DNA from 3 places in the Microbulbifer salipaludis genome. Region 2 is predicted to be linked to each of the others. Evidence: predicted binding sites of a transcription regulator. Region 2 holds the regulator's gene; each other region holds the start of a gene.
What was found. The regulator LexA, encoded in region 2, represses DNA repair genes until DNA is damaged. The targets are predictions, from matches to a motif close to ACTGTNTNTANANACAGT.

Region 1 (9,595 bases), 510 kb from region 2:
GACCATGCGATTGATGTTGTCCATCAGCAGCTGCTTCTTGCGATAGCTGTTGCGGGTCACCAACCACACAATCATGATCGGGGTGCCAAAGACCGCGAGGATCGCGACTACACCGATCAACCACTCCATATCCGGGCCACGACGACGCTCTGCATAATGCTCCCGATATTCACCGTGCTCGGCCCGGGCGCGCTCCACTTCGGCGCGGATGCGCTCGGCGCGCTCCATATCGGCATTGATGCCGATACTGATATTGCGCGGCACCGAATCAAGCGCCTCCTCGACCACCAGCCCCTTCTCATCGAGAATCCCTTTCTCTTCGAGCTTCTCGTAGATACGGCGGGTGACCGCGCCACCAAACTCCTCGCCGAGGTCGATCTGCACGTCAGCGCTCTCGCCATTTTCATCGCGGGCGTGAATCCGCAGGCTGCCGTCTTCCTGGCGCAAGATCCGCACCTGTTTCGACACCTTGTTTTCTGCCGACTTCGCCGGCGCCTCCGGTGCGACCACCGCTGCCGGGGGTTGCGGCGGCTGCGGGGCTACCGTCTCATCGTCCTGTGCCAGCAAGCTGCCGGAGACACCCATTGCCAGGGCCGCCACAAAGGCGCACGCCCAGCGAGGCTGTCGGTTACGCGTAGTTAATTCATTCGCTCTCATTGATGTTATCTCGCTCTTACTAATCTGACCGGCTGAAAAGGCCCACCGCGGGCCCAGGGTCTGTGCGACAGCAACTTGTACATAATTTGGCCACCCTGTATCCGGGCGGCCATCTGCAGTACCTTCTACCAGACAGGCCTGCCGCACTGCTGTCACACGGCCGGGCTTTACCCTTCTCCTGATGGACGCAGCGGCGATCCGCTTTGGATGCAAAGCAGATGCAAAAATAATCAGGGAAACGGTCTTGTAACCCCACGCAGCCACTTTATCACGCAAACGGGATACCTATGACTTCACACACCCCAGCCACTACCACCCCAGCCACTACGCCTCTCCCCAGTACCACTGCCACACCCACCTCGGTCCTTGCGTTCTGGTTTGGCAGTGACGACCTGCAGCGCGACCCAGCAGCACACCAGCGCGCGCACTGGTTCCAACGTAGTGACGAATTCGACGCCGAAATCCTCAACCGGTTTGACCGTGCCATTGATGCCGCGCTGGCGGGCGAACTCGGGCACTGGACCGAATCCATCGACGGCCGGCTGGCACTGATCCTCCTGTGCGACCAGTTCACCCGCAATGTGTTTCGCGGCTCCGCCAGGGCGTTTGCCGGCGACCCTTTGGCGCTGGAGATCTGCCAGAACATGATTCGCAGCAACCAGCAGCGCCAATTAGGGCTGCACCAACGCGCCTTTGTGGGGATGCCCCTGGAGCATTCCGAGCTGGACGAGGTGCAGGCCCAGTCGGTGGCCTACTTCGACCAGTTGCGGCACGACTTCCCCGTAAACGGACCCGGAGTAAGCCCGGAAGCGGCAAATGCGGCCGAAGATTACTACCGTTTTGCCGTGGCACACCGGCGGGTAATTGACCAATTTGGGCGCTATCCCCATCGAAATGCGGCGCTCGGCCGGAAAAACTCTGCACAAGAACAGGAATGGCTGGATAATGGTGGCGGGTTTTAACACATCAGTGGATGACCGCATTGAGCGGTTGACACTGGATACCCATACAGATACTGTATATTCATCCAAGTTAAACAACACACGGTTATTGCCCGGCATCAGTCCGGAATCACTGTAAAAGACAACAGGAGGCCCTTATGGCGGTAGTAGCGGTTTGGAAATGTGATAGAGACGGAGCCATGTTCGACAACAAGAAAGACGCCGAAGAACACGACAAGATGCTGGAACTGGCCGCCAACATTACCGCGCTGATCGAGCGCAATGTTGAAGGCGTTTCCGAAGAAGCCTGTGAAGAAATCGGCCTGATGCTGGCCAAGCGCCGGGACGTACTGGCGAAGGCCTGCAAAGGCAAACCGGAAGCGTTGCTGGAAGAAGAGCAATCGGACGAGCAAGCAGACAGCGAAAACGTTACCCCGCTGGCAGCCAACCAGTAATGTAAACAAGCTATGGCCGCCCGCGCAGCTGGATTCCCCACCCGGCTGCGCGGAACGAGCCCCAGGTTTCCACCCCTGTACTCTTTTCCACCCCTGTACTCTGCCCGGCTTGCCGGGCTTTTTTTATGGCGGAGTGGTTAGAACGCAGCGGCGATATTGATTACCGCCAGAATGATGATCACCACCCAGGTCAGCAAGGTGCCAAGAAAACGACCGGGATGATAACCGCCCTGCCCCGCAACCAAACCGATCGCATGCAGGAGACGCCCCAGCACCAGGGCCCCACCCAGGCAGTGCAGCCACAGGTGTGACAGGCCGTTGATTTCCGCAATCAGCATCAGAATCAGTGCCAGCGGAATGTATTCAATCGCATTGGCATGGGTGCGCACAGCGACCTGCCCTTGTTTATCTCCAGCGGTACCCAGCCCTACTTTCTTGCCGCGGCGAAAGGCCACTACCTTGAATGCCAGGGCGATCACCAGCAGCGCGCACAGGCCCGCATAGAGCGCAGTCACTTGTAAACTCATCATCTCAGGGGTTACTCCCATCCGTTAGTTTTGATTACTTCTTGTAGCCATGACCGGTACCAGCACCAGGGTGCAGGTAACGATCGCGCAAGCGCGTTGAACGGTTCTCCAGGGATTGTGGCTTCCCGTCGATCACAACAAGCTCTGCAAAACTGGTCACTTCCAGCGGATCACCGCTCCACAGCACCAACTCCGCCGCGCCACCCGGCACCAGCACACCACCTTCAAGGCCAAACACCTGGGCAACATTTGCCGTGATGGTGCGCACGCCCTCTTCAAAAGGCAGCCCGTACGCCACGGCATTGCCGGCGCCCTGGCGCGAGAGGTAGCTGTTGTGGGTACCGGCATAGCCGGGGCCGCCGATCACCACGGTCACGCCCGCCTTGTGCAACAGTGCGGCGTTATCCAGGCGCGCGCCGAGCTTCTCAAACGCGGTGGGCGTATTGCTCATTGCGTCGATAACCACCGGAACCCGCGCGGCGGCCAGCTGCTCCGCGACCATCCAGCCTTCCGAAGCGCCCTCAATAATCAGCTTCAGATCGAACTGCTTCGCCAGCGCCAGCAATTGCAGGATATCGCTGGCCCGGTCGGCATTGACCAGCAGAGATTGCTCGCCGCTGAGCAGCGGCTGCAGGGACTCCAGGTCGGCAATGGAGAAATCGAGATCTCGCCACTCACCGCGGCGAACGGCATCACGGTTGTCCGCGTATTCCTTCGCCTGCCCCAGCGCGGCCTGAATCTGCGCGTAGGCACGTGCCCGGCTGCCGCCGGCCAGAGAAGCGCCGTATTCACCAAAATAGATTTTTTGCAGCAGTGCCCGATCCGTCACGCTGTCGAAATCCCCGGTGAGCTTTATGCCAAAACCCTGCCCGGCAAAAATCTTCTGCTGGCTATTGGGCACCACCACGGCGCGCGTAACGCCACCGGCGCGGTTGAACGGAATTAACGTGGAGTGCGGGTTGAAGGCGACTACCGGATTGAAACCGGCACCGATAGAGCTGTCTTCAATCGCGCCGTCATTGGTCGACGCCGCCGCCCCGATTTCCGTAAGCCCCAGTTCACTATTCGGTGCGATAAGGCCCGGAGTGACCACTTTGCCGCGGCCGTCGATCACCAGGTCCGCCGTCATAGTGCCAAGATCATCCGCGATCTGCGCGATGCGGCCGTCTTTGACCAGTACATCCCCGATTTGCAGGGTGCCCTGATCGCTCAAAGTGATGACCTTTGCGCCCTTGATCAGCAGTGTTTCCGCCAACGCCACTGGCGCCGTGAAAAATACAGAGGCCAGCACACCCATCTTCAGCAACTGTTTCATTTTCATTAGCGCTCTCCTCCTTCCGGCAGACGCTCACCCTCGGCATCCAGAATCCCCAACTCAAAGTCACTGTGCGGCTGTCGCTCGGGGTTATCGCGGTCGTACATCAAATTGCCATCAATAAAGACTTTTTCGGCTTTGCTGTACACGCTGAACGGGTTGCCAGACCACACCACCACATCTGCCATCTTGCCTTTTTCCAGGCTGCCGGTGACGTCATCAATACCGAGGGACTTGGCCGGGTTCAGGGTCATCCAGACTGCGGCGTGGCGCGGTTCGATATGGAAACCGGCGCGCTGGCCTGCCACCATCGCCTTGGCAGTTTCCTCGTTGAGGTGCTGGATACCCACCGCAGAATCCGAATGGATCAATGCGCAGGCCTTGGCCTGGTCAACAATGGCAATATTGGCTTCGGTCATATCAAACGCTTCGTGCTTGAAGCCCCACCAGTCCGCCCACATGGCTGCACAGACGTTGTTCTCTGCCAGCAAGTCAGCAACCTTGTACGCCTCTACCGCGTGGTGGAAGGTGGAAATCTGAAACCCGAACTCCTCCGCCACATCCATCATGATGGCCATTTCTTCACCGCGGTAGCAGTGGTTGTGTACCAGGATATCGCCGTTCAGCACCCCTGCCAGGGTCTCCATCTGCAGGTTGCGGTCCGGCTCCTCCCCGCCATTTTTCTCGTAGTTATCCCACTTGTCGCGATACGCGGAGGCTTCAATCCAGGCCTGGCGATAACCGGCCACGTTGCCCATGCGCGTTGAGGGCGCACTGCCCTTGCCGCCATAGACCCGCTTGGGGTTCTCGCCACAGGCCATTTTCAGGCCATAAGGCGCGCCGGGGAATTTCATGTCCTGCACACTGCGGCCGGGTACGTTTTTCAGGGTGACGCCGCGGCCGCCGAACAGGTTGGCCGAGCCAGGCAGAATCTGCAGCGTGGTCACGCCGCCCGCCAGGGCCAGCGCAAACTGCGGATCCTGTGTCCACACGGAGTGCTCGGCCCACACCTCGGCGGTGTTCGGCGAGGTCATTTCGTTGCCGTCCTGAGAGGATTCAATCGCCGGTGCGGGGTAGTCGCCAAGGTGGGAGTGGACATCGATAATGCCCGGGGTCACCCATTTGCCGGCCCCTTCCACCACCATGCCCTTCTTGGGGGCTTTCAGGTCTTCACCGACCGCTGCGATCTTGCCGTCTTTCAGCAATACATCCGTATTGTTCAGTTGCTCACCGGTGCCCGTTAACACGGTCGCTCCGCGAATCAGAACCGGCGCGGCCTCGTCGGCTTTATAGGTCGACGGGAATGCGCCCTGGCGCGCGAAATCGGCCCCGTCTGACTTGTCCTGTTTATCCCCGCCGCACGCACTGAGCGCCATGGCCAGTACCGTACTGCCGGCCACGGCAAACAGACGTTGCCGCACATTATTCGAACCCAGAGTTGGCCGCATTGCCCCTCCTACCACTGCTGTTGTTATAGAAAATCAGATTGAAAATCAGCGCCCATGCTAGCAGCAATTCAGGAATCCGCCAGCACCGCACATGACGCGGCCGACCAGATGCTTTGGCCAATCGAGACAGTCAACGCAGGAAGTTTCTGTGGAGATAGGTGCAGGAGGTTTCTGCAGGGGGACAAACAGGAAATTAATCCAGGGAGTTGATGAAGAGAATTGACGTAGAGGGTTACACCGGGAATTGAAGTAACGCCCGGGCGCAGCCCCAGTGCGGCGGTTAATAATGCAGCAGCTTGATAATCCGCTCGCCATTATCACACTCGCCCACCACTTCCGGTTCAGAGAGCTTTGAGCCCGCCTGGATAATCTTGTTACTGGGGTAGGAAACAAAGCAGGCGAAGTTAAAGTTCACCGCCCAGTTGCAGCGGATCAACCCGTCATCCTCATCGTAGAAGCGCTCCTGGCAAAAGCTCAGGTTGGGGCTCTGCCCTCCGCCCAGCTGCGGCTGGCCGGGGTCTTCCGTTTGTGCGCTGGTCACCAACGCCATCACGGCCAATAAAACGCCTGTAGACACAACCCAGCGCATCATCTCATACCTGCCTTTCGCCAAAACGGCGCCCGTTACTACTTTGAGCCTAGCAGGTACTGCGCCTATTTCCTCTCAAGACCCGACCGGTCAGTTTTGCGCCTGCCTGATATCATATCCGGCACATGCCAGAGATCACCAAACACCGGAGCCTGTATCCATCATGTCAACGCCCGCCACGTCTGCGTCCCCGCCCTGCCACTGTTGCTCCGGCAAGCCACTCGCGCAGTGTTGCGGGATTTACCTGAGCGGCCAAGCCTACCCCAATACTGCCGAGGCACTGATGCGCAGCCGTTACAGTGCGTTTGTGACCGGCAACCTGCCCTACCTGACAAAAACCTGGCACCCGGACACCTGCCCCGAGCTCAACAGCGACGATTTGACCACCCGGTGGCAACGGCTCGAAGTGGTAAAAAGCAAACAGGGGCTGAAGAAGTCCATTGTCGAGTTTCGAGCCTGGTTTACCGATGGCGACACCGAGCGTGCGCTGCACGAAATCTCCCTGTTCAAGCTGCACAAAAAACGCTGGGTCTATGTGGAACCACTGGACAAGTGGCCATCAATCGGCGCAAGCTGAAGCTTCCGATAGATAAGGATTTTCGTGCCATTATTAGCCACATCGTCGTGCGTAATTCCGCCAGTGCCATAATGTAAGACCAGAGCAATCAATAATTTTGATTTATCGATAACAACTGCACGGTGCATTGCAGATTCGAATGGCAGATTCGAATCGCAAGGTGAGTGCCGGCAGTATTGCTTGAGGGTTGTATGTCTACCGATCTCGTTGATGCACAGGTATCCCCTACCGGACAGTTTGACATTCTGTCCAAATACGAAATTAACAAGCTGGCCCGCCACAGCCATGGCCCCCACTATCAAATGTTCCGCAACTGCGCCCTGGCAGTTCTCAACTGCGGAAACTACATGGACGACGGTAAAGAACTGCTGGAGAAATACCGGGATTTCGATATCGCCGTGGTGCCCACCGAGCGCAGCGTCAAACTTGAAGTGAAAAATGCCCCGGCCTCGGCGTTTGTCGACGGCAAGATGATCCAGGGCATCGCCGAGCACCTGTTTGCGGTGCTGCGTGACATCATTTACGTGAACAGCGAAATTACCGGAAACCCGCGCTACGACCTGGTATCGGCCCAGGGGGTAACCGATGCGGTATTCCATATCCTGCGCAATGCCGGCACTTTTGATGGCGACCGCACCCCCAGGCTGGTGGTGTGCTGGGGCGGCCACTCGATTTCCCAGGAAGAGTACGACTACACCAAGCGCGTGGGTTACGAGCTGGCGCTGCGCCACCTGGACATCTGTACCGGCTGCGGCCCCGGTGCCATGAAGGGGCCGATGAAGGGCGCCACCATCGGCCACGCCAAGCAACGCTACCGCCACGGGCAATATCTCGGCATCACCGAGCCGGGCATCATTGCCGCGGAAGCCCCCAACCCGATCGTCAACGAACTGGTGATCATGCCGGATATCGAAAAGCGACTCGAAGCCTTCGTGCGCACCGGCCACGGAATTATCGTGTTCCCGGGGGGCGCCGGCACGGCGGAAGAGATTCTGTATCTGCTGGGCATCCTGCTCCACGAAGAAAATCGCGAGCAGCCCTTCCCGGTGATCTTTACCGGCCCGGCCAGCGCCGCCGACTATTTCATCCGCATTGACCAGTTCATCGGTTCCACCCTGGGCGAAGCCGCCCGCTCGCGCTACCAGATCATCATCGATGACCAGCAGGAAGTGGCCCGGCAAATGGCTGCCGGTATCCAGCAGGTGCGCCAGTACCGTAAGGAAACCGGCGATGCCTATTACTACAACTGGCAGTTGAGAGTCTCCACCGAGTTCCAGCGGCCCTTTGCGCCCACCCATGAAAATATGCGCGGGCTCGCGCTGCACCAGAATCAGGAACCCTACCTCCTAGCGGCCAACCTGCGCCGGGCGTTTTCCGGCATTGTTTCCGGCAATGTGAAGGATGAAGGCATTCGCAACGTGGAGAAAAACGGGCCTTACGAATTATGCGGCGATCCGGCACTGATGCAGAGCATGGACAGCCTGCTGGAATCCTTCGTCAAACAGCAGCGGATGAAGCTACCAGGCAAGACCTACACCCCCTGCTATCGCATCAGCGGCGAGTAGGCTTTTCGCAAAACCTCAGACGAAAAAAAGCGCAGTTCAAGGCTGCGCTTTTTGGTTCAGTCTTCTGCGTAATCCGTCATCGGCGGGCAGGCACAAATCAGGTTTTTATCCCCGTACACATTGTCCACCCGGCCTACCGGCGGCCAGTACTTTCTCTGGCGCAGGCTGTCCAGCGGGAACACCGCCTCGGCCCGGCTGTAGGCGTGATTCCACGGCTCCATCGCCAGTACTTCCGCCGTGTGCGGCGCATTGACCAGCGGATTACTGTCCAGCGGCCACTCTCCCCGCTCTACCCGGGCAATCTCCTCGCGAATCTGGATCATCGCATCGCAGAAACGGTCCAGCTCCTCGATCGATTCACTTTCCGTGGGCTCGATCATCAAGGTGCCGGCCACCGGGAAAGACATGGTGGGCGCGTGGAAACCGTAGTCGATCAGGCGCTTGGCCACGTCGTCGACAGAAATACCGCTGGTTTCCTTCAGCGGCCGCAGGTCCACAATGCACTCGTGGGCTACCCGGCCGTTGCTACCGCGATACAGAATCGGATAGCTGTCCTGTAGGCGTGCGGCAATGTAGTTCGCGTTGACGATGGCCAGCTCGGTAGCCTTGCGCAATCCATCGCGGCCCATCATGCGGATATACATCCAGGTAATCGGCAGAATACTGGCGCTGCCGGCCGTGGCCGCCGATACCGGCGCACCATGGCGATTGGCCTGGGCAATGCCTCTACTGCCGGCCGACACCGCACCGGGCAGGAATTCCGCCAGATGCGCACCCACCGCCACTGGCCCCACACCGGGGCCCCCGCCGCCGTGGGGAATACAGAAGGTTTTGTGCAGGTTCAGGTGGGAGACGTCCCCGCCAAATTTGCCCGGCTGACACAGGCCCACCATGGCATTGAGGTTGGCGCCGTCGATATACACCTGGCCACCGTGATGGTGCACGATCTCGGCAATCTCGCGAATGCCTTCCTCGAATACCCCGTGGGTAGAAGGATAAGTCACCATGATCGCGGCCAGCCGCTCGGCGTGCTCGCTGGCTTTCGCGCGCAGGTCTTCCAGGCTGACATTCCCGTGCTCATCGCACTTCACCACCACCACACGCATACCGCACATCTGCGCAGAGGCGGGGTTGGTGCCGTGGGCGGAGCTGGGAATCAGGCAGATATCGCGCTCCGCGTCACCGCGGCTGGCGTGATAGGCGCGGATTGCCAGCAGCCCGGCGTACTCGCCCTGAGAACCCGCATTGGGCTGCAGGGAAATGGCATCGTAGCCGGTGATTTCGCACAGCATGGCTTCCAGGCTGTCGATCATTCCGCTGTAGCCATTCACCTGCTCTGCCGGTGCCAGCGGGTGCACGTTGGCAAATTCCGGCCAGGTCACCGGCAGCATTTCCGCGGTGGCGTTGAGCTTCATGGTGCAGGAGCCCAGTGGAATCATCGAGCGATCGAGAGCGATGTCCCGGTCCGCCAGGGTGCGCAGGTAGCGCAGCATTTCGGTCTCGGAATGGTAGCGATTGAAC
Region 2 (9,595 bases):
GACACGGAATTTCGCTCATGGCCAGCTGGCTGCCTATCGTCATCATAATATTTGCGATTGCCCTGGTGATCGGGCCGGTTGTCTGGCTGAAACCCAGCAGCCGGGATCGCAAGCTTGCAGAGCTTCGCCAGCGCGCGGCGGCCTCCGGGCTCAAAGTGCAAATGCAGCCGCTGCCGAAATCCCAAGACACGGGTAACGCGGCGGTGTATTCCGCACAGTGGCGCAATCCGCGACGGCTGCAGACGGGCTGGGGATTGGAATTGCAGCGCATGCCCCACGAAATGAACTTCGACGGCGTGTGGGACTGGCGCAATGGCCGTGAAGCTCCGGAGGTGGCCAAGCCGCCGCTCAAGGAATTTCTTGAAATGTTGCCGGCAGATGCCACAGCAGTCTATGCCAATGACAGTGGTCTGGGTGTGCAGTGGCGCGAGCGCAGTGGAAACGGCGGGCTGGCCGCGCTGCAGAAGGCGCTGGATACCATGCGGCCGGTAATAGAAGAAGCGATTCGGCAGCAGCAATCGCGGTCGGAAGAGGCCGGCGACGAGGGCGATTCCCTGCGTTGACGCTGCGCCTTGCCGTCGTGGTCTGTTTTTTAGCGACCGCCCGCGGCCAGGCGCCTCCGCTGGGCCGTGTCGAGCGCTGGCACAATAGCACTGAATCACTGGTCATTGGGCCGGGCACAGACGGTTAATCAACACACAATTGGCTCATCAATTTGTGACGCTTGCTTGACCGCACCGGGGGCGAAGCATATATATTCGCGCAGCGCACCGTTGAAAACGGCTGCAGCCCCAGGTGCGAAAGCAGTAAATTTTCTATTAAAAATCAAAAGCTTATGGGTAAATCACTGGTCATCGTCGAGTCGCCGGCGAAGGCGAAAACGATCAACAAGTATCTCGGAAAAGACTTTGTGGTGAAGTCCAGCATTGGTCACATCCGGGATCTTCCCACCGGGGCATCGAGCAAGCAGCCGGTGGACGCCAAGGAGCGCGCGCGCCGCGCTGCGGAAACCCGCAAGCTTTCTCCCGAAAAGAAAGAGATCTACAAGCGCAAGAAAAGCCGCGAGCAGCTGATCCGGCGCATGGGGATCGACCCTGACCATAACTGGGAAGCCCACTACGAAATCCTGCCTGGCAAGGAAAAGGTGGTGGATGAACTGCGCAAGCTCGCCGCCAACGCTGACCACGTTTATCTCGCAACGGACTTGGACCGCGAGGGAGAGGCCATTGCCTGGCACCTGCGGGAAGCCATTGGCGGTGACGAGAAGCGCTACCGCCGGGTGGTGTTCAACGAAATCACCAAATCCGCGATTCAGGAGGCGTTCCAGGATCCGGGCCCGCTGGATATCGACCGGGTGAATGCACAGCAGGCGCGTCGTTTCCTCGACCGCATCGTGGGGTACATGGTTTCCCCGCTGTTGTGGGAAAAGGTCGCGCGCGGACTCTCTGCTGGCCGAGTCCAGTCAGTGGCAGTGAAACTGGTCGTCGAGCGCGAGCGGGAAATTCGGGCGTTTATTCCCGAAGAGTACTGGACCCTGTTTGCGGACACGCAAACCGCCAAATCTGACGCCCTGCGCCTGGAAGTGAAAAAGCAGGCCGGTGAGGCCTTCAAGCCCACCAACGAAGAGCAGGCCATGGCGGCGCTGAACGCGCTGCAGTCCAGCGACTTCACGGTGAGCGCGCGGGATGACAAGCCCACCAGCTCCAAGCCCAGCGCACCCTATATCACCTCCACGCTGCAGCAGGCGGCCAGTAATCGCCTGGGTTTCAGCGTAAAGAAAACCATGATGATGGCCCAGCGGCTTTATGAGGCGGGCTACATCACCTACATGCGTACCGACTCCACCAACCTGAGTGCGGAAGCGGTGTCCTCGGTGCGCGAGTTCATCGAAGAAAATTACGGTGACAAGTACCTGCCGGAAAATCCGAACCGGTACAGCAGCAAAGAGGGTGCACAGGAAGCGCACGAGGCGATTCGTCCGTCCGATGTGCGGGTAAAACCCAACATGCTCTCCGGCATGGAACGCGACGCTGAGCGTCTGTACACCCTGATCTGGCAGCAGTTTGTGGCGTGCCAGATGACGCCGGCGCAGTTTACCTCGACATCTGTGGTGGTTACGGCAGGGGACTTCGAGCTGCGCACCCGTGGTCGCGTCATCCGCTTTGACGGCTTCCTGAAAGTGGCGCCGGCACAGAGCAAGAAAGACGAAGACCTGGTGCTGCCCGATATCAAGGTCGGTGAAAAGCTGAACCTGAAGAAGCTCGACCCCAAGCAGCACTTTACCAAGCCCCCGGCGCGCTTCAGTGAAGCGGCGCTGGTAAAAGAGCTGGAAAAGCGTGGAATTGGCCGTCCATCGACGTACGCATCCATTATTTCCACGATCCAGGATCGCGGTTACGTGCGTCTCGAAAACCGCCGGTTCTACGCGGAGAAGATGGGTGACATCGTCACCGATCGTCTCAGCGAGAGCTTTACCGACCTCATGGACTACGGTTTTACCGCCAGCCTGGAGGAGTCCCTCGACTCGGTTGCAGAAGGCAAGCGGGGTTGGAAAGACCTGCTGAACGATTTCTATGCCGGTTTCAGCAAGCGTCTCGAAGTGGCGCAGGATAAAGAAGGCGGCATGCGGCGCAATTCGCCCACGGATACGGACATCGAGTGCAGCCAGTGTGGCCGCCATATGCAGATCCGCACCGGTTCAACCGGCGTCTTTCTGGGCTGCTCCGGCTATGCGTTGCCTCCCAAGGAGCGCTGCACCAACACCATGAACCTGGTGTCTGGTGAAGAAGCCGTTGACGCCGATAAAGATGAAGAGGCGGAAACGCGCCAGCTGCGCGAGAAGCGCCGCTGTGGCAAGTGCGGCACGGCAATGGACAGTTATCTGGTGGACGAACAGCGTAAGCTGCACATCTGCGGTAACAATCCGGATTGCCCCGGCTTTGAAGTGGAAAAAGGCACTTTCAAGATCAAGGGTTACGATGGCCCACTGATCGAGTGTGACAAGTGCGGGGCGGATATGCAGTTGAAGTCCGGCCGTTTCGGCAAGTACTTCGGCTGTACCAGCGAGACCTGCAAAAACACCCGCAAGCTGCTGAAGAGTGGCCAGCCGGCACCACCCAAAATGGACCCGGTGCCCATGCCCGAGCTGCCCTGCGAGAAGGTGGACGACACCTACATTCTGCGCGACGGCGCCTCCGGTCTGTTTCTGGCGGCCAGCCAGTTCCCGAAAAACCGCGAGACCCGTGCCCCGTTGGTGAAGGAACTGCTGCCACATAAAGACGAGATTGATCCCAAGTACAGCTTCCTGTTCTCGGCACCCACGGAAGACAACGAAGGCCGCGATACCGTGGTGCGGTTCAGCCGCAAAACTCAGGAGCAGTATGTCCAGAGCGAGGAAGAGGGTAAGGCCACCGGCTGGAAGGCTTTCTACCGCGATGGCAAATGGCAGGTAGACGCGCCGGCGAAGAAAGCACCAGCCAAGAAAAAAGCTGCGGCGAAAAAAGCACCGGCTAAAAAAGCGGCCGCTAAAAAGGCACCAGCCAAGAAAAAAGCCACCACCAAAAAATCCCCGGCCAAGTAATTGGCCGGCTGGTCTGCTCAGCAGGTCGTTGTAAGAAACAGGGAGAAATAGGGAGTATGCAGGTTGAGTAATCCCTATACCGGTAGCGTTGCGTCGGCATTGCGCAAAGCACAGCTGATCCTCCAGTCTCCAGCCCCGGGCGAGGTTGAGGTTGCAGACACTCAGCAGGCGCTGCGGGAAACTGCATTGCAGGAAGCGGCGCTGATGCAGCTGTGGCGAGCCTACAAAGCATTTCTCGCCGAGCAGGGGCAGCAGCTCCAGCTCGGGTTCCGGGCCGGGGGCGAGCCGGATACCGCCCAGGCACTGGCGCAACTGGTGTCGGCTCGCGGCAAGTTCAGTGCCGAAGTCAATGAGCTGGTGAGCCTGTCGGAAAACCCGGACAGCTGGTTTCAGGGCATGCAGGCGGCCTGGGAGGCTCTGTGGCGGCCGGCAGGTGCAGAAGTGGCCCAGTCTGAAGGGGCCATCGGTGTGCAGAGCCTGATCCCCGTACAGCAGCTTGACCGAGCGGCTCCTGAGCCCCTTAGCCGGGATCTGTTGATGAAGTGGCTGCGCGCGCTGAATGAGCTGGTGGTGCGGCAGCGGGCCCACGGGCAGGAGTGGTGAACCCGTCCGGGCTGGATCCGGTTCTGTCCTCTGATTAATCTCCCTTCCCTGTGGTACACTGCCACAAATCGCGCCGGCCGGTGGTTGGTGCTTCCCGGGAAGATAAGTGGAGAGATGAATGTCTTCTGAGACCTACGAAATCATCGAGTTGTCCAATGGTGATGTGGCGCTGCGGCGTGCTGGTCACAAAGATGATCCGTTGGTGCGTATCCATTTTTCTGCCGAGAGTCTCGATTTTCTGCGTGAGCACAAAGTGACCATTGCCCGCGCCATGCTGGAGGCGGGTATCGAAGCGGTGCAGGAGATCAATGCCCTGGAGCCAGAGCCTTTTGAAGAAGAGGACGTGGATTTGACCGAGCACACAATCCACTGATCCTGGTTGATACAGACGCATAAAAAACAGGGCCTAGGCCCTGTTTTTTTATGCGTGGATGTCTGCGGTAATCCGCCCCGTGCGTATCACACCGGGTTTTGCCGGATCACACCCACCGCCAGCCCCTCAATGGCGAAGTTGCGGTCGCGCATATCGACTTCAATCACATTGAAGTCTTCGTTTTCCGGCAGCAGCTGAACCGTTGCCTGGTTGCCCCGGCGCTTGAATCGCTTCACCGTCACTTCGTCTTCAATGCGCGCCACCACGATCTGGCCATTGCGAATGTTGTCGGTCCGCTGCACCGCCAGCAGGTCGCCGTCGAGAATACCTGCATCCTTCATGCTCATGCCGTGCACCCGCAGTAGATAATCTGCTGGTGGATGGAAAAACTCGGCGGGAATTTCACAGTACTCCTCGATATTTTCCTCTGCCAGCACCGGGTTACCCGCAGCAACACGACCGACAATGGGCAGGCCGGTGTGATGGTCCGGGATGCGGATACCACGGGAGGCACCGGCCACCATCTCGATGGCGCCCTTGCGCGCCAGCGCCTTGAGGTGTTCTTCCGCTGCGTTTGGCGAGCGAAAGCCGAGTTCCTGGGCAATTTCCGCGCGGGTGGGGGGATAACCGGTATCGTCCAGATACGTTTTGATCAACGCAAGTACCTGGGCCTGGCGGGCAGTGAGGTTTGTCATGGGCAGTTCCTGTTATTCGAGATCTTCCATCCCGATTTCCCGGGGTCTGTATTTTTATACAGTTGCTGTGATTATATACAGATTTGGCGGGGCCGCAAACGCTGGGTGGATTGCGTGAACTGCTAGACTGTAAGCGGGTTTGGTGTATGGGGTTCGGTGTGTATCGCTCACATCGCCCATGCACTTCGCCAGGCATATTCATAAGGAGCTGGCATATGCTGGATGCAAAAATGCCCGAAGCATGGCGAGTGCTGCGTATTCAGTCTGAACTCGTGGATGGTATCGAGCGGCTGATTACCCTCAAGGGTGCTGTCACCGTGTTTGGCAGTGCGCGGTTCCCTGAACAGGCGGCGGAATATCAGGAGGCGCAACGCCTCGGGGAATTGCTGGCCTGCGAAGGAGTGCCGGTGATTACCGGTGGTGGGCCGGGGATTATGGAGGCCTGTAATCGCGGTGCGTTTTGCCAGTCTGGTGAATCCATCGGGTTGAGTATCGAATTGCCTCACGAGCAATTGCCCAATGCCTATCTCGATATCAATCTGAACTTTCGCTATTTCTTTGTGCGTAAATTTATGTTCGTCAAACACGCGATGGGCTTTATTGCCATGCCCGGGGGCTATGGCACCCTGGATGAGTTGTTTGAAGCGCTCACGCTGGTGCAGACACGCAAGGTGCGGCGCTTCCCCATTGTGTTGGTGGGTAAGCAGTATTGGGCAGGACTCGTGGACTGGATGCGCAATACCGTACTGGCGCGGGGCTGCATTGATGCCGATGACCTGAGCCTGTTCACACTGGTTGATACCGTCGATGAAGCGGCGCAGATCATTATCGAGTTTATCCGTGAGTGTGACGGGGAGACTCAGTAATTCATCGCCGGTTTTCAGCACTGTAAAGGCCGAAAACTCTCTGGGGCGAGGCGGGCAGGTTTCTGGTCGGTTGTGAGGTTACCGGTTCTCACGTCAGAAGATATCGTCGGTTCCCGGATACGATTCACCCTCCAGCCGGTCGATGGCGCTCTGCACCGGTGAAAGAATCGGGCTGCGGAATCCCGAGTCTTCCTCATCCTGCATTTCTTCCGCAAGGATACCGTAGCCGGCATTGGCGTTTTCCGGTTCCGCGGCGCCGATCACCGGTAATCTTGGCCAGCTCTGGAAGTCGATTTCCCCCAGTGAACCGTCCAGGTACTGGATTTCAATGGTGCGGGATGGGTGGTCTACGGCCACCACTTCGAACAAGTCGCCACTGTCGAAATTTTCAAACCAGCTACCAATTTCAGGAGCAATTCTTGCCATGATGTGGCCCTCCCGGGTCAATATCCTGTGGCTCGCAATAGTGGAGCCTCTGAACTCAATCTAGTGTGGGGCGGGAGGTCTTGGTAACTGGCAGGTCGCAAATGTCGTGCGGTGGAACTTTGGCGCGCGCGGATGCGAGGGCGGTTTCACCAGTGGCGCAAATTCTGTGTCGACCGTGCAATGCAGATGGGCTGCCGTGCCGGGGCGACTATGCTAGTCTCTCGCTTTAAACAAACGTTTTAATTATCAGTTTGAAACTGTGAGCAGGACATGAGTCAGCTGGACACCGTCAACCGTATACTGGACGCCGCCGAGGTGCTGTTTGCCGAACGCGGATTTACCGAGACCTCACTGCGGACCATAACCAGCACGGCGGGCGTTAATCTGGCGGCGGTAAATTATCACTTTGGTTCGAAAAAAGAGCTGATACAGGCGGTATTTGAGCGGTTTCTGACCCCATTTACGGAGAACCTGGATAAGGAACTCAGCCGCCGACAGGCGCAACTCGAAACCTCTCCGGGTGCGCAGTTACAGGTAGATGATTTGCTAGAGAGCCTCTACCGCGTGGCCCTCGCTGGCCTGGCAAAGGAGGGGAGAGACCCCAAGCGCTTTATGGGGCTGCTGGGCCTCGCCTACACCCAGTCGCAGGGCCACCTGCGGAGGTTCATTGTGTCTCGCTATGGGGCCAGCTACCGTCGGTTTGCCGGGCTGCTCGCCAATACGTTGCCGCACGTGGACCCGGTTACCTTCTACTGGCGGCTGTATTTTATGTTGGGTGCGACCATCTTTTCCCTGTCGAGCTTCGACGCAATCGAAGCTATCCTTCGGGAAGACTTCGGTGCCGAGAGCAGCCTTGACGAGACCCTGGCGCGACTTGCGCCTGCCGCAGCGGCAATGCTGACGGCTGCGGAGCCCAAAGATACTTGATCCTTCACTGCGAGTTATGGACGTCAACGGAGCCGATATTGCGCGCCTTCGCTGCAACAACTTCGCTGCAACAACAGTGACAGAGAGTGGGAGCTGGAATTCATGTCCGATCAGATTGGTCCGGTGATGATTGATGTCGAGGGTACGGAACTCACGACGGAAGACCGCGAACTGCTGCGTCACCCGCAGGTTGGCGGTTTGATTTTTTTCGCGCGCAACTACCGCGACCGTCCACAGCTGGAAGCGCTGGTGGCGGACATCCGCAGTGAGCGGCCAGGCATCCTACTGGCCGTGGACCAGGAAGGTGGGCGGGTGCAGCGCTTCCGGGATTCCTTTACCCGTTTACCGTCCATGCAGGCGCTCAGCGCGCAGGCGGATCGCCAACAGCTGAAAGACGTGGGGTGGCTGCTCGCCGCCGAGCTGCTGGCGGTGGGCATCGACTTCAGTTTCGCACCGGTACTGGATGCCGATGATAACTTCTGTCGTATTGTTGGCGACCGCAGTTTCGCCTGCGACCCGCTGGCGCTCGCGGCCAAAGCGCGCCCGTTTATGGCGGGTATGCATGAGGCGGGTATGGCGACCACCGGCAAGCATTTCCCGGGGCACGGGCAGGTGCTCGAAGATAGTCATGAAGAGCTGCCGGTGGATCATCGCACGCTGGAAGAAGTACTGGCGGCCGATGGCCAGCCATTTGCCGACTGTATTGCCGCCGGGGAGCTGGAAGCCGTTATGCCAGCGCACATCCGGTTTGAGAAAGTGGACGAGAACCCGGTGGGTTTTTCTCGCTTCTGGTTACAGGAGATCCTGCGCAAGCGGCTTGGCTTTGACGGAGTGATCTTCAGCGATGACCTCACTATGGAAGGCGCCGGCGCGGCCGGTGGTTATGCCGAGAGAATTCGGGCGGCGATGCAGGCGGGCTGCGATATGGGGGTCGTGTGCAATAACCGCGAGGGTGCGCTGGAAGTGCTCTCGGCACTGGAAGGTTACGAACCCAACCCGCTATCCAGCCGCCGCCTCGAACGTATGCGGGGTAAGCCAGTTATAGAAAACTGGGCTTCGCTCGAACAGTCATCCCGCTGGCAGGCTACCCGCGCGTGGCTGGCATCCTGGATGTAAATCCGCAGAATAAACAACTGTATTACTGACTCTGCCAGACAACGATAAATCGGCAGAGACTTTTTAATCTTGAACATCGTCGACGTATGGAGTGATTTGTGGAGCAGGCTAAGGCGTTTATACGCTCCCTGGTGGGGGAAGACCGTTTCTGGATTGCCGAGGTTTTTCTAATTGTGCTCGCCACCGCCTTTGCGGCGTGGATACTGGCGCTGTTTGTGGCGCGCTTGCAGGCGAGGGCGGAACGCACTGTCAACCCATGGGATGACGCGCTGTGCGGGGCCATCAATCCACCCGCATCCATTGTGGTGTGGCTGGTGGGGCTGTCGCTGGCAGCGGCGCGTGCCGGCAAGGCAACGAGCGCAGAAATTTTCAATTACGCCGGTACCGTGCGTGAGATCGGCTTCATTGTACTGATTACCTGGTTTGCCCTGCGGTTTGCCAAGGCGGTAGAAACCAATCTTGCCGACCCGCGCTTCATGGGAAAGCCGATGGATGCCACAACCGTGCGCGCCGTAGGCAAACTGGTGCGTGCTTCCATCATCATTACCGCGGCGATGGTGATCATGCAGCACTTCGGGTACAGCATCAGCGGTGTGCTGGCGTTCGGCGGTATTGGTGGCCTGGCGATTGGTTTTGCGGCAAAAGATTTGCTGGCCAACTTTTTTGGTGGGCTGATGATCTACCTGGACCGCCCGTTTAAGGTTGGAGATTGGGTGCGCTCTCCTGACAAGGAGATCGAAGGCACGGTGGAAGATATTGGTTGGCGCCTGACCCGCATCCGCACCTTTGACAAGCGTCCGCTGTACATTCCCAACGGGATCTTTACCCAGATTTCGGTGGAAAACCCCTCGCGCATGCTGAACCGTCGGATCTACGAAACGGTTGGTATCCGTTACGACGATGCACACCTTATGGCGCCCATTGTGAAAGATGTGCGTGCGATGCTTGAACAGCATCCGGAAATCGATACCAACCAGACGCTGATTGTGAATTTCAATTCCTTCGCGCC
Region 3 (9,595 bases), on a different contig from region 2:
CGCCCGCGGAGTGACTGATTTCGGGAAGAATGGCGGGAGGGCAGCCGAACAGGTTCAACAGTTCGCCATCCCACTGGCGGCGATCCAGATCGTATAACAGGGTGCGGCTGGCATTGGTGTGGTCGGTCAGGTGGGATTTGCCGCCGGTCAGCCGCCAGATCAGCCAGCTGTCGATGGTGCCAAAACACAGGTCTCCCGCTTCTGCGCGGCGCAACAGCTTCGGCGATTGCTGGAAAATCCAGCGCAACTTGCTGGCGGAGAAATACGCATCCAGCAGCAACCCGGTTTTCGCCCGGATCATTGACTCGGCGCCTGCCTCGCGCAGCTCGCTGCAGATGCCCGCCGAGCGGCGGCACTGCCAGACAATGGCCCGGTGTACCGGCTTGCCGGTATGGCGATCCCAAAGCACCGTGGTCTCCCGCTGGTTGGTAATCCCCAGCGCGCGGAGCTCACTGGCTGCCACGCCGGCCCGCTGCAACGCAGCCGAACAAACCCTGAGCGTTACCTGCCAGATTTCTTCGGCATCGTGCTCCACCCAGCCAGGTCGGGGGTAATACTGGGGAAACTCGGAATAGCTGCGCCCACGCAGGCGGCCATCAGCATCAAAGACAAGCGCAGTGGTACCCGTTGTACCCTGGTCAATGGAGAGAATCATCGCGGCTCACTGTTCATTATTCGTTGTGCAGACCGTTACTCCCTAGCCAGTATATACGCCTCGTTTACCACATCCACTACGTCCAGCCTCCGCCGCGAGCCTAGAAACCCGAGTACGGATATTCTTCTGGCTCGACGGCATCCAGCTCGGCGATGGCGTACTGAATCGCGTCGCTGGGAAAACCCCGATAGGCTAGATAGCGCTGCCGGCGGGCACGCTCCTTGGCCTGCTGCTGGCGATCCAGCGAGGGGGAAATTGGGCGACGGAACTTGCGCTGTAATTGCTCGAGGGCCAGCTCGAACCAATCCACGCCCTCCTGCAACTGCTCCATGACCGCTTGCGCCAGCGCACTGTGAATACCACGCAACTGCAGCTCCTGGCGAATTCTGATGGGGCCCTGTCCGCGCTGTACCCGGGAGCGGCAGAATACCTCGGCAAAGCGCTGGTCAGACTGGTAGTTGAGTTCTTGCAGGCGCAGCAGTACCGCGTCAAAGTCATCGAGTGGATGCTTTTTAGCAAGCTTCTGGCGGAGTTCGTGGCAGGAATGTTCGCGACGCGACAGCAACTCAAGCGCGTGATTAAACAGGGTCTGGAAGGTGTCGGTAGACTCCCCGGTAGCCGCGCTAGCGTCGGCGGGGGAGGATGAGGCAGTTTGCGATAAGGCAACCGGCGGCCAGGAGGGCTGGCCGCCGGAATTGTCGTCGGGCAAAGACAAGATCAGTCTTCCGCAGCTTCCAGCGCTTCCGGCTTAGCCTCCACCACGTCACCCAGCAACTGGGCGCGCAACTGGGCTTCGATTTCATCCCGAATATCGGTGTTTTCCTTCAGGAATTTCACCGCATTGGCCTTGCCCTGGCCAATCTTGTCACCCTTGTAGCTGTACCAGGCACCCGCCTTATCGATCAGCCCCATCTTCACGCCGTAGTCGATAATCTCGCCAAGCAGGTTGATCCCCTGGCCGTACATGATCTGGAATTCGGTCTGCTTGAACGGGGGCGCCACCTTGTTCTTGACGACCTTGACCCGCGTCTCGTTACCGACCACCTCGTCGCCCTCTTTCACCGCGCCGATGCGGCGAATATCCAGGCGCACAGAAGAGTAGAACTTGAGGGCGTTACCACCGGTGGTAGTCTCCGGGGAACCGAACATCACGCCAATCTTCATACGAATCTGGTTGATGAATACGCACAGCGTATTGGTATTCTTGATGTTACCGGTGAGCTTGCGCAGCGCCTGGGACATGAGACGAGCCTGCAGGCCCACATGGGAATCTCCCATCTCACCTTCGATTTCAGCGCGTGGCGTCAGCGCCGCCACGGAGTCGACCACCAGCACATCCACCGCACCGGAGCGCACCAGCATATCCGCCACTTCCAGCGCCTGTTCGCCGGTATCCGGCTGCGATACGATCAGTTCGTCAACATTGACGCCCAGCTTCTCGGCGTAGATCGGGTCCAGCGCGTGCTCGGCATCGACAAACGCACAGGTGCCGCCCTTGCGCTGGGCTTCCGCGATCACCTGCAGGGTCAGGGTGGTTTTACCGGAGGATTCCGGGCCATAGATTTCCACAATACGCCCACGGGGCAGGCCGCCAATGCCCAGTGCCACATCCAGGCCCAGGGAACCGGTGGAAATCGCGGGGATGCGCACGCGCTCTTTATCCCCCATGCGCATGACGGTGCCCTTGCCGAACTGACGCTCAATCTGTGACAGCGCCGCCTGTAAAGCCTTGTCTTTGTTGGAATCCATGACCCTTCCCATGTACTTGAAGATTACTTATGGGAGGGAGCTTAGAGAAAAATTACTGTATAAGCAACCAGTAATCTGGAATTGATGGTCGCCGCACAGGCGAGCCGGGCAACGGCGGTTTCAGAGCCCGCCGGAACGGTGCGCGGGTCAGCGCTGGCGATGGGACTCGGCAATCTCGAGCAATCCGTTCAGTGCCGCAATAACGGTCTGCGCCTGAATCTGTTGACGGTCACCATCAAAGTGCAGCAGACGCGCGTCGGCCTGCAACGGCTCCTGCCCCTGGCCGTGGGCCCAGCCGATCCACACGGTGCCGACCGGCTTTTCGGCACTGCCGCCGTCCGGCCCGGCGACACCGCTCACGGCCACCGCGAGATTCGCGTCGAGGCGGCTGAGCACACCCACCGCCATCTGGCGCACCACCGTCTCACTCACGGCGCCAAGCTCCACCAGGTCCCCGGCATCCACCCCCAGAAACTCGCGTTTGATACGGTCGGCATAGGAAACCACGGAGCCCTCAAACCAGCCAGACGCACCGGCAACCGAAGTGATCGCGGCCGCGATGGCACCTCCGGTGCACGACTCCGCCGCCGTTACCTTCCAGCCGAGATCCGCGAGCACCTCGCCGAGCTTCTCCGCCAACTGTCGGGTCTGTAAATCCACCAGCTTTCCTCAGAATGATCAAATGAACCAGATAACCATAGATACACAGATTGACACGAAGCAACCAGACCCGGGGGCTAGATGCGCTCGATCCGCCCGCTCAGGTGGGCGCGCTTGCCTGTACCATCGACGAGGCTGAAGCGTACCCCGGATTCAACGCCACAGAACTGAAGATTGACCTCCGAGGGCAACAATACCGGCTTGTTAAACGCCACACTGAGCTCAAAAGGCCCCGCTACGACATCCGCTGCCGCCTCCGCCAGTGCAGCGAGACAGTGCGCCTTCAGCCACATGCCGTGGGCAATCGCCCGCGGAAACCCAAACAGCCGGGCCGTAGACCCATAGAGATGAATCGGGTTTCTGTCGCCAGACACTCTCGCGTAGCGACGGCCGATATCCGCGGACAGCACCCATGGCAGCGTTCGAACGCCGCGCATATCCATACCTTCCTCCGGTGCCGGGGCTCGGGAATGCGCGCCGCCACCGGTACCGGACGCACGAGGCTTCGTGCGGCTGAGCAGGGTGCTCACGCACTCCCATACCAGCTCACCAGCCACCTGCACCCGGGTAACCAGGTCAAATTCGTAGCCCCGCTTGACCGGCACGGGGGCCATCAGGTCACACTGGATATCCAGCCGGTCGCTTTCGACAAGACAACGGTACTGACGGATTCGGTTGCGCAGGTGCACCACCCCCAGCACGGGAAACGGAAAGGCATCAGACACCAGCAGGTTCAACTGCAGGGGCATCGCCAGCACAAAGGGATAGGTCGCCGGCACCGCTGAATCCGGTGTAAATCCGCAGACGGCGCGATAATCATTCAGGTGCGCGGGCTCGAGACGCTGGCGCGGGAGGCTGACCGTCGCGAGTACCCCATCGCGGTTCCCGCTCGGCTGGCCGGGTTTACGTGCGGTCAGCGCGCGAAAATACAGAGGCAGTACCGATGGGCGGGTGTTGAGTTGAATCTGTAATGGCATGAAATTGCTTTGTGCGTCAGGCGCGATGGTAAATCTGGTCATCACCAGGATTGACTGCGCATCATAGTGCGAATCCGGGCTGAAGAGGTACCCCCCCCTGCCGGTGTTCCCCAAAAAATGGCACGGTGAAAACGACAAAACCCGGCGAGCGCCGGGTTTTGTAGCTTGTGTCAGACCGGAGTTGTTCAGCTGCCGGGAAGCTCGGTGATACCCATGTTGTACAGGGTAAATCCAAAGATGTCGGCGTACTGCTCGATGGTTTTCGAGACCGGGGTGCCCGCACCGTGACCGGCATTGGTTTCAATGCGGATCAGTGTCGGGGCCACACCCTGCTGCTTGTCCTGCAGCTCGGCCGCAAACTTGAACGAATGTGCCGGCACCACACGATCATCGTGATCGGCGGTTGTGACCAGTGTCGCCGGGTAGTTCACACCCTTCTTCACGTTGTGTACCGGGGAGTAACCTTTCAGGTACTGGAACATCTCTTCACTTTGCTCGGCGGTACCGTAGTCATAGGCCCAACCCGCACCGGCGGTAAAGGTGTGGTAGCGCAGCATGTCCATCACGCCCACCGCAGGCAACGCGACCTTCACCAGCTCAGGGCGCTGGGTCATCACTGCACCCACCAGCAGGCCACCGTTGGAGCCGCCGCGAATGGCCAGGTAATCGCTCGAGGTATAGCCATTATCGATCAGGTACTCGCCTGCGGCGATAAAGTCGTCGAACACGTTCTGCTTCTGCAACTTGGTACCCGCATCGTGCCAGCGCTTACCGTACTCACCACCGCCGCGCAGGTTCGGTACCGCGTACACGCCGCCCAGCTCCAGCCACACCGCATTGGCAATATTGAACGATGGCGTCAGGCTGACATTAAAACCACCGTAACCATACAGGATGGTCGGGTTCTTGCCGTTCAGCTCGAGCCCCTTTTTGTAGGTGATCATCATCGGCACCTTGGTACCGTCTTTGGAAGTGAAGAACACCTGCTTGGACTCGTAGCCCGCCGGATCAAACTCCGCGCCAGACTCACGGTAAATATCGGAAGCACCCTTCTCCACGTCGAACGCAAAAATGGTCGACGGCGTTTTGTAGTTGGTGAAGGAGTAGTACAGGGTTTTATCTTCACGCTTGCCACTGGGAGAGGACACACTGCCCGGGCCCGGCAAGGAAATTTCGCGCACGCGCTTGCCATTGTAGTCGTACTGGTACACGCGGGACAGCGCGTCCACCATGTACTCGGCGAAGAAGTAGCCCCCGCCGGTCGACGCGGTCAGCACGTGGTCGGTTTCTGCAATGAAATCCTGCCAGTTTTCCGGAGCCGGATTTGATGCGTCTACCGTGACCACTTTTTTATTCGGCGCACCGCGGTTGGTGACTAGAAACAGCTGGCTGCCCTGGTTATCGATTACATAGGTATCGGAATCAAAGTCGCTCAACACCTGCACCAGCGGCGCGTCTTTCCGGGAGAGATCACGGATAAAGAGATCATTACCGGATGTGGAGTTAGCACCGGAGATGACAAGATACTGATCGTCTTCGGTGACATAACCGGAGACGTAGCGGCGCTTCTCTTCGTCCGTGCCGCCAAATACCAGCGCATCTTTTGACTGAGGCTGCCCCAGCTTGTGGTAATAGAGCTTGTGCTGGTCGGTTTTCGCCGAAAGTTCGCTACCTTCTGGCTTGTCGTAACTGGAGTAATAGAAACCCTCATTACCCTTCCAGGAAATACCGGAGAACTTCACGTCAACCAGCGGTTCCTCCAGCAGCTTTTTGCTTGCGGCATCAATGATGTAGATCTTGCGCCAGTCGCTGCCACCTTCAGAAACCGCGTAAGCGGCGATGGAACCGTCTTTGGAGAACTTCAGGGTAGCCAGCGAAGTCGTGCCATCTTCGCTGAACGTATTGGGGTCGAGGAAAATTTCGGCTTCGCCGTCGCCTTTCTTGCGCCACACCACATACTGGTCTTGCAGGCCGTTGTTGCGATAGAAATACGTGTAGTCCCCTTCTTTGAACGGGGATCCCACCTTCTCGTAATTCCAGAGTTTTTCCAGACGCTGCTTGAGGCTGTCGCGGAAGGGAATCTGCTCGAGATAGCTGAAGGTCACCTGATTCTGGGCCTGCACCCAGGCTTCCGTTTCTTCACTGCGGTCGTCTTCCAGCCAGCGATAGGGATCCGCAACCTCGGTACCGAAATAGCTATCGACCACATCGTCCTTGCGCGTTTGCGGATAGGCCAGCGCCGTCTTTTCCGCAGCGACTTTCTGTGTTTCCGCCTGCGCGTCGCCCATCGTCTGCGTTCCCTCTGGAGACTCACCCGAGCACGCGGCAAGTACGCCGGCTACTGCAAGTATGGATAGTTTTTTCATTATCGGGGGTTCCTCCACGGGTTGGTCTGAAACCGTCTAGGAAACCCAATTCACCCTTTCAGATCAAGCGCTTGAGGCGCAAGAGGGATTTGCCGAGCATTATTTCAATAAAGCAAAAAATGCCAGAACAAACACCTGCACAGGAAACCATATACAGCATGCACAGTGCCAGCCCAATCACTATACCAGCATGACCCAGCACACCCCGGCAATGATCAGGGACGCCAGTACACTCAACACCGCGCCCTCGCGCACCATCTCCTGAATCCGCAACTTGCCGGTGCCGTAGGCAATGGCATTGGGCGCGGTGGCCACCGGCAGCATGAATGCACAGCTGGCGCACATGGCTGCCGGGATCATCAGCACCATGGGGTCAAAGCCGGCACTGCTGGCAACCACTGCCAGAATGGGCATCAGTAAAGTTGCGGTCGCGGTGTTGCTGGTAATTTCCGTCAGGAAAGTGACGGAAAGGCACAACAGGACCAGCATGAGCCACAACGGCATGGCAGTCAGGAAGTTGAGTGCCTGCCCCATCATGTCGCTGAGGCCCGACGCGGTGAAGCCCTTGGCAATGGCAATACCGCCGGCAAACAGCAGTAACATCCCCCACGGAATACTCTCCGCGGTTTTCCAGTCCAGCAGGCGCCCGCCCTTGCCGTTGGGCACCAGGAACATCAGCACCACCGCGCCCAGTGCCACGGTGCTGTCACCGGCCTCGTCAACCCCGAGCCACTCGCTCCAGCCGCCAAACGGCTCATTGCGCGTGACCCAGAACAGAATGGCCACCGCAAACACCAGCAGGGTACGTACCTCTTCGGCCCGCCAGGCACCCACCGCCGGCGCCTCCAGTGCCTTGTGTAACTTGATACCCCGGGTCAGCCACAGGGCCATAATCGGCAGGGTGATCAGTACCACCGGCAAGCCAATTTTCATCCAGCTCGCGAAACTGAATTCCCGTCCGGTCACTTCTTCATAAATACCCATGAAGATCACGTTGGGCGGGGTTCCCAGCGGGCTGCCGACGCCGCCCAGGCTCGCCGCGTAGGCGATCCCCAGAATCAGCGCCACCGTCAGCCGGTGGTTGTCGGCCCGCGCCAGTATCGCCAGCGCGATGGGCAACATCATCAGGGTGGTGGCGGTATTGGAAATCCACATACTCAACAGCCCGGCCGCCAGCATGAAGCCGAGCACCACCCGGCGGCCACTGGAGATACCGACCACCTTCAGCATGTACAGGGCCAGCCGTTCGTGAGCGCCACTTTTTTCCAGCGCTTTGGACAGCATGAACGCGCCCATCAACAGCAGGATCACATGGCTGCCCAGAGACGATGCCACTAGTTTGTGGTCGGCCACACCAAACAGCGGCAGCAGCACAAACGGTACGATGGAGGTTGCCGGAATCGGCAGGGCTTCCGTCACCCACCAGATCACGGTCAACAGAGTGATGGCCGCGGTCACCGCGGGCAAATAAGGCATCCCCAGCGTTTCCAGCAGGAAAAAGAATCCGGCCGCGAGAACCGGGCCGAGTGGAATGAATAGATGTTTGTTCATAGTGCTTGTTCGTTTTTATGCGTCCGCAACAGTATCTCGCGGCACTCCCAGTCAATCGCCGGCTCCCCCTGCCCGTTGCGAGCATTGACATTCCAGCACACGACATCCACCGACACGCCGGCACAGGCCCGGGTAAAACTGAGAGTGACAAAGTTATTGTTACTAATGACCGAACGCTTGTGCGGCCGCGTGGTTCCCGCCTTCAGGTACTCGACCTCCGCGCGAATCCCTTCAATCGGCCGATCGGGGAAAACGTCCGGGTGCTGGTTGGCGGCCGCGGGAGCGCTGGGCAAACAGGACAACGGCGACGAAACCACTTCCAGCACCTTCTTGCCATTCAGCTCGAAGCGGGCCAACCGGCTAAAGTGCACATCCCCCGCCACAATCAGTACATCCTGCGGGCAGGCATTCAGTGCACGCACCAGGGTTTCGTATTGGCCGGTATCGGCGAGGGTGTGATCGCCCAAACCCAGCTTCACCATCAGGGAACGCTTGCCGCTGGACTGCCAGCGCGTGAGTACAGGCGCCGGCAATACCAGCACACCCGGACAGCGCAGCCCGGTCAGCCACTGCTGCAATCGTTCCAGGGTGGCCGCGTCGGTAAACTGGCCATCGCGACCGCGACCCCGCTGCAACCGTGTATCCAGCACGAAGAAACTGAGGTCATCGCCAATATCGAAGCGACTGCAGGTTTGGATATCCGGTAACTGGTAGGCATCAAACAGTTGTCGCGCGCAGTCGCGCCAGATGTGACGCACTTTGGCCGACCAGAGCGTGGGCAGGAACCCCGGCGGGTTGGGGTAATCGTTCCAGAATTCATGATCGCCGGCGAGAAAATAGTGTTGGCCCGCACTCAACAGCTGCCGCAAACCACCGCGCCAGGTTTTGCGATATTCGCGGGAAAAAATTCGGCGCAGCTTGCGGCGAATGTTGGTTTCCGAGCGCAGTGCCAGCGGCGAGAAGTTGGCCGAACCGAAGCCGGGGGTCAATACCCAGCCCCGATTGGCGTAGGCGGTGTCCAGATACACCTGATCGCCTCCCAGTACCGACACATTGGGACGATAGGCTTCCGGCAAGCCAGTGAAGGCCTCGGCCAGCGCCCCGTGATCGGTGTGGCGATAGAAACAGGTGCCGAACCAGAGATTGAAACGCTGCGTCAACGACGCGGGCTGGCCCTCGCACCGACCCCGTGCCAGCAGAACGGGCGCGCCGGTATCACAGAACTGCCAGAGCGACAGCCGATAACTGCAGCCAGCCGCCGTGGGAACAGACAGCAGCGTATAACGCAGCCCTTCAGCCTTTCGATCCAGATGCATGGGAATGTCACGGCAACGGCTCTCAAACAAAGGCACCGCAGCCCCCTCGCTGGCCACCGGTTCACAGCGCAGCCACAGGCGCTCAGCGGTCGCTACCGGCTGCGCACCACCAATATCACCAACCCAGACGCGCGTGCGCCCTTCGCCGGCATAACCGTGGGGGACCAGTAAAAAGCGCCCCTCCTCTTCAGTTCCACCCGGCCTGCGCAGCGACTCCGTCACTGGCTCTGCGATTTGCACTGCATCCATTACCCTGACAATCCTGCCTTTATTTCCGCATTCTTCTGTTATTTACCCGAAGCGCCTGCTCGAGGGAAGGGG

Region 1: the regulator LexA is predicted to act here: its motif matches at 1,653-1,670, upstream of JF535_RS10810 (YebG family protein).
Region 3: the regulator LexA is predicted to act here: its motif matches at 2,459-2,476, upstream of recA (recombinase RecA).

Annotation. Positions count from the first base shown of each region.
Region 1 covers NZ_JAEKJR010000002.1:1,214,611-1,224,205, reverse strand. Annotated here, with positions in the region: gene JF535_RS10820 (DUF6249 domain-containing protein) at 1-600, opposite strand, end outside; gene JF535_RS10815 (DUF924 family protein) at 945-1,619, shown strand; gene JF535_RS10810 (YebG family protein) at 1,757-2,053, shown strand; gene JF535_RS10805 (MAPEG family protein) at 2,191-2,583, opposite strand; gene JF535_RS10800 (amidohydrolase family protein) at 2,615-3,901, opposite strand; gene JF535_RS10795 (amidohydrolase family protein) at 3,901-5,343, opposite strand; gene JF535_RS10790 (hypothetical protein) at 5,624-5,935, opposite strand; gene JF535_RS10785 (YchJ family protein) at 6,096-6,509, shown strand; gene ppnN (nucleotide 5'-monophosphate nucleosidase PpnN) at 6,701-8,074, shown strand; gene gcvP (aminomethyl-transferring glycine dehydrogenase) at 8,131-9,595, opposite strand, start outside.
Region 2 covers NZ_JAEKJR010000002.1:1,724,864-1,734,458, reverse strand. Annotated here, with positions in the region: gene JF535_RS12960 (hypothetical protein) at 18-563, shown strand; gene topA (type I DNA topoisomerase) at 836-3,580, shown strand; gene JF535_RS12950 (DUF6586 family protein) at 3,644-4,183, shown strand; gene JF535_RS12945 (hypothetical protein) at 4,302-4,556, shown strand; gene lexA (transcriptional repressor LexA) at 4,643-5,251, opposite strand; gene JF535_RS12935 (LOG family protein) at 5,467-6,117, shown strand; gene JF535_RS12930 (DUF6763 family protein) at 6,211-6,543, opposite strand; gene JF535_RS12925 (TetR/AcrR family transcriptional regulator) at 6,814-7,470, shown strand; gene nagZ (beta-N-acetylhexosaminidase) at 7,573-8,586, shown strand; gene JF535_RS12915 (mechanosensitive ion channel domain-containing protein) at 8,685-9,595, shown strand, end outside.
Region 3 covers NZ_JAEKJR010000003.1:7,858-17,452, forward strand. Annotated here, with positions in the region: gene glpK (glycerol kinase GlpK) at 1-655, opposite strand, end outside; gene JF535_RS15320 (regulatory protein RecX) at 756-1,370, opposite strand; gene recA (recombinase RecA) at 1,373-2,404, opposite strand; gene JF535_RS15330 (CinA family protein) at 2,552-3,064, opposite strand; gene JF535_RS15335 (MaoC/PaaZ C-terminal domain-containing protein) at 3,142-4,041, opposite strand; gene JF535_RS15340 (prolyl oligopeptidase family serine peptidase) at 4,227-6,407, opposite strand; gene JF535_RS15345 (SLC13 family permease) at 6,588-7,958, opposite strand; gene JF535_RS15350 (metallophosphoesterase family protein) at 7,955-9,523, opposite strand.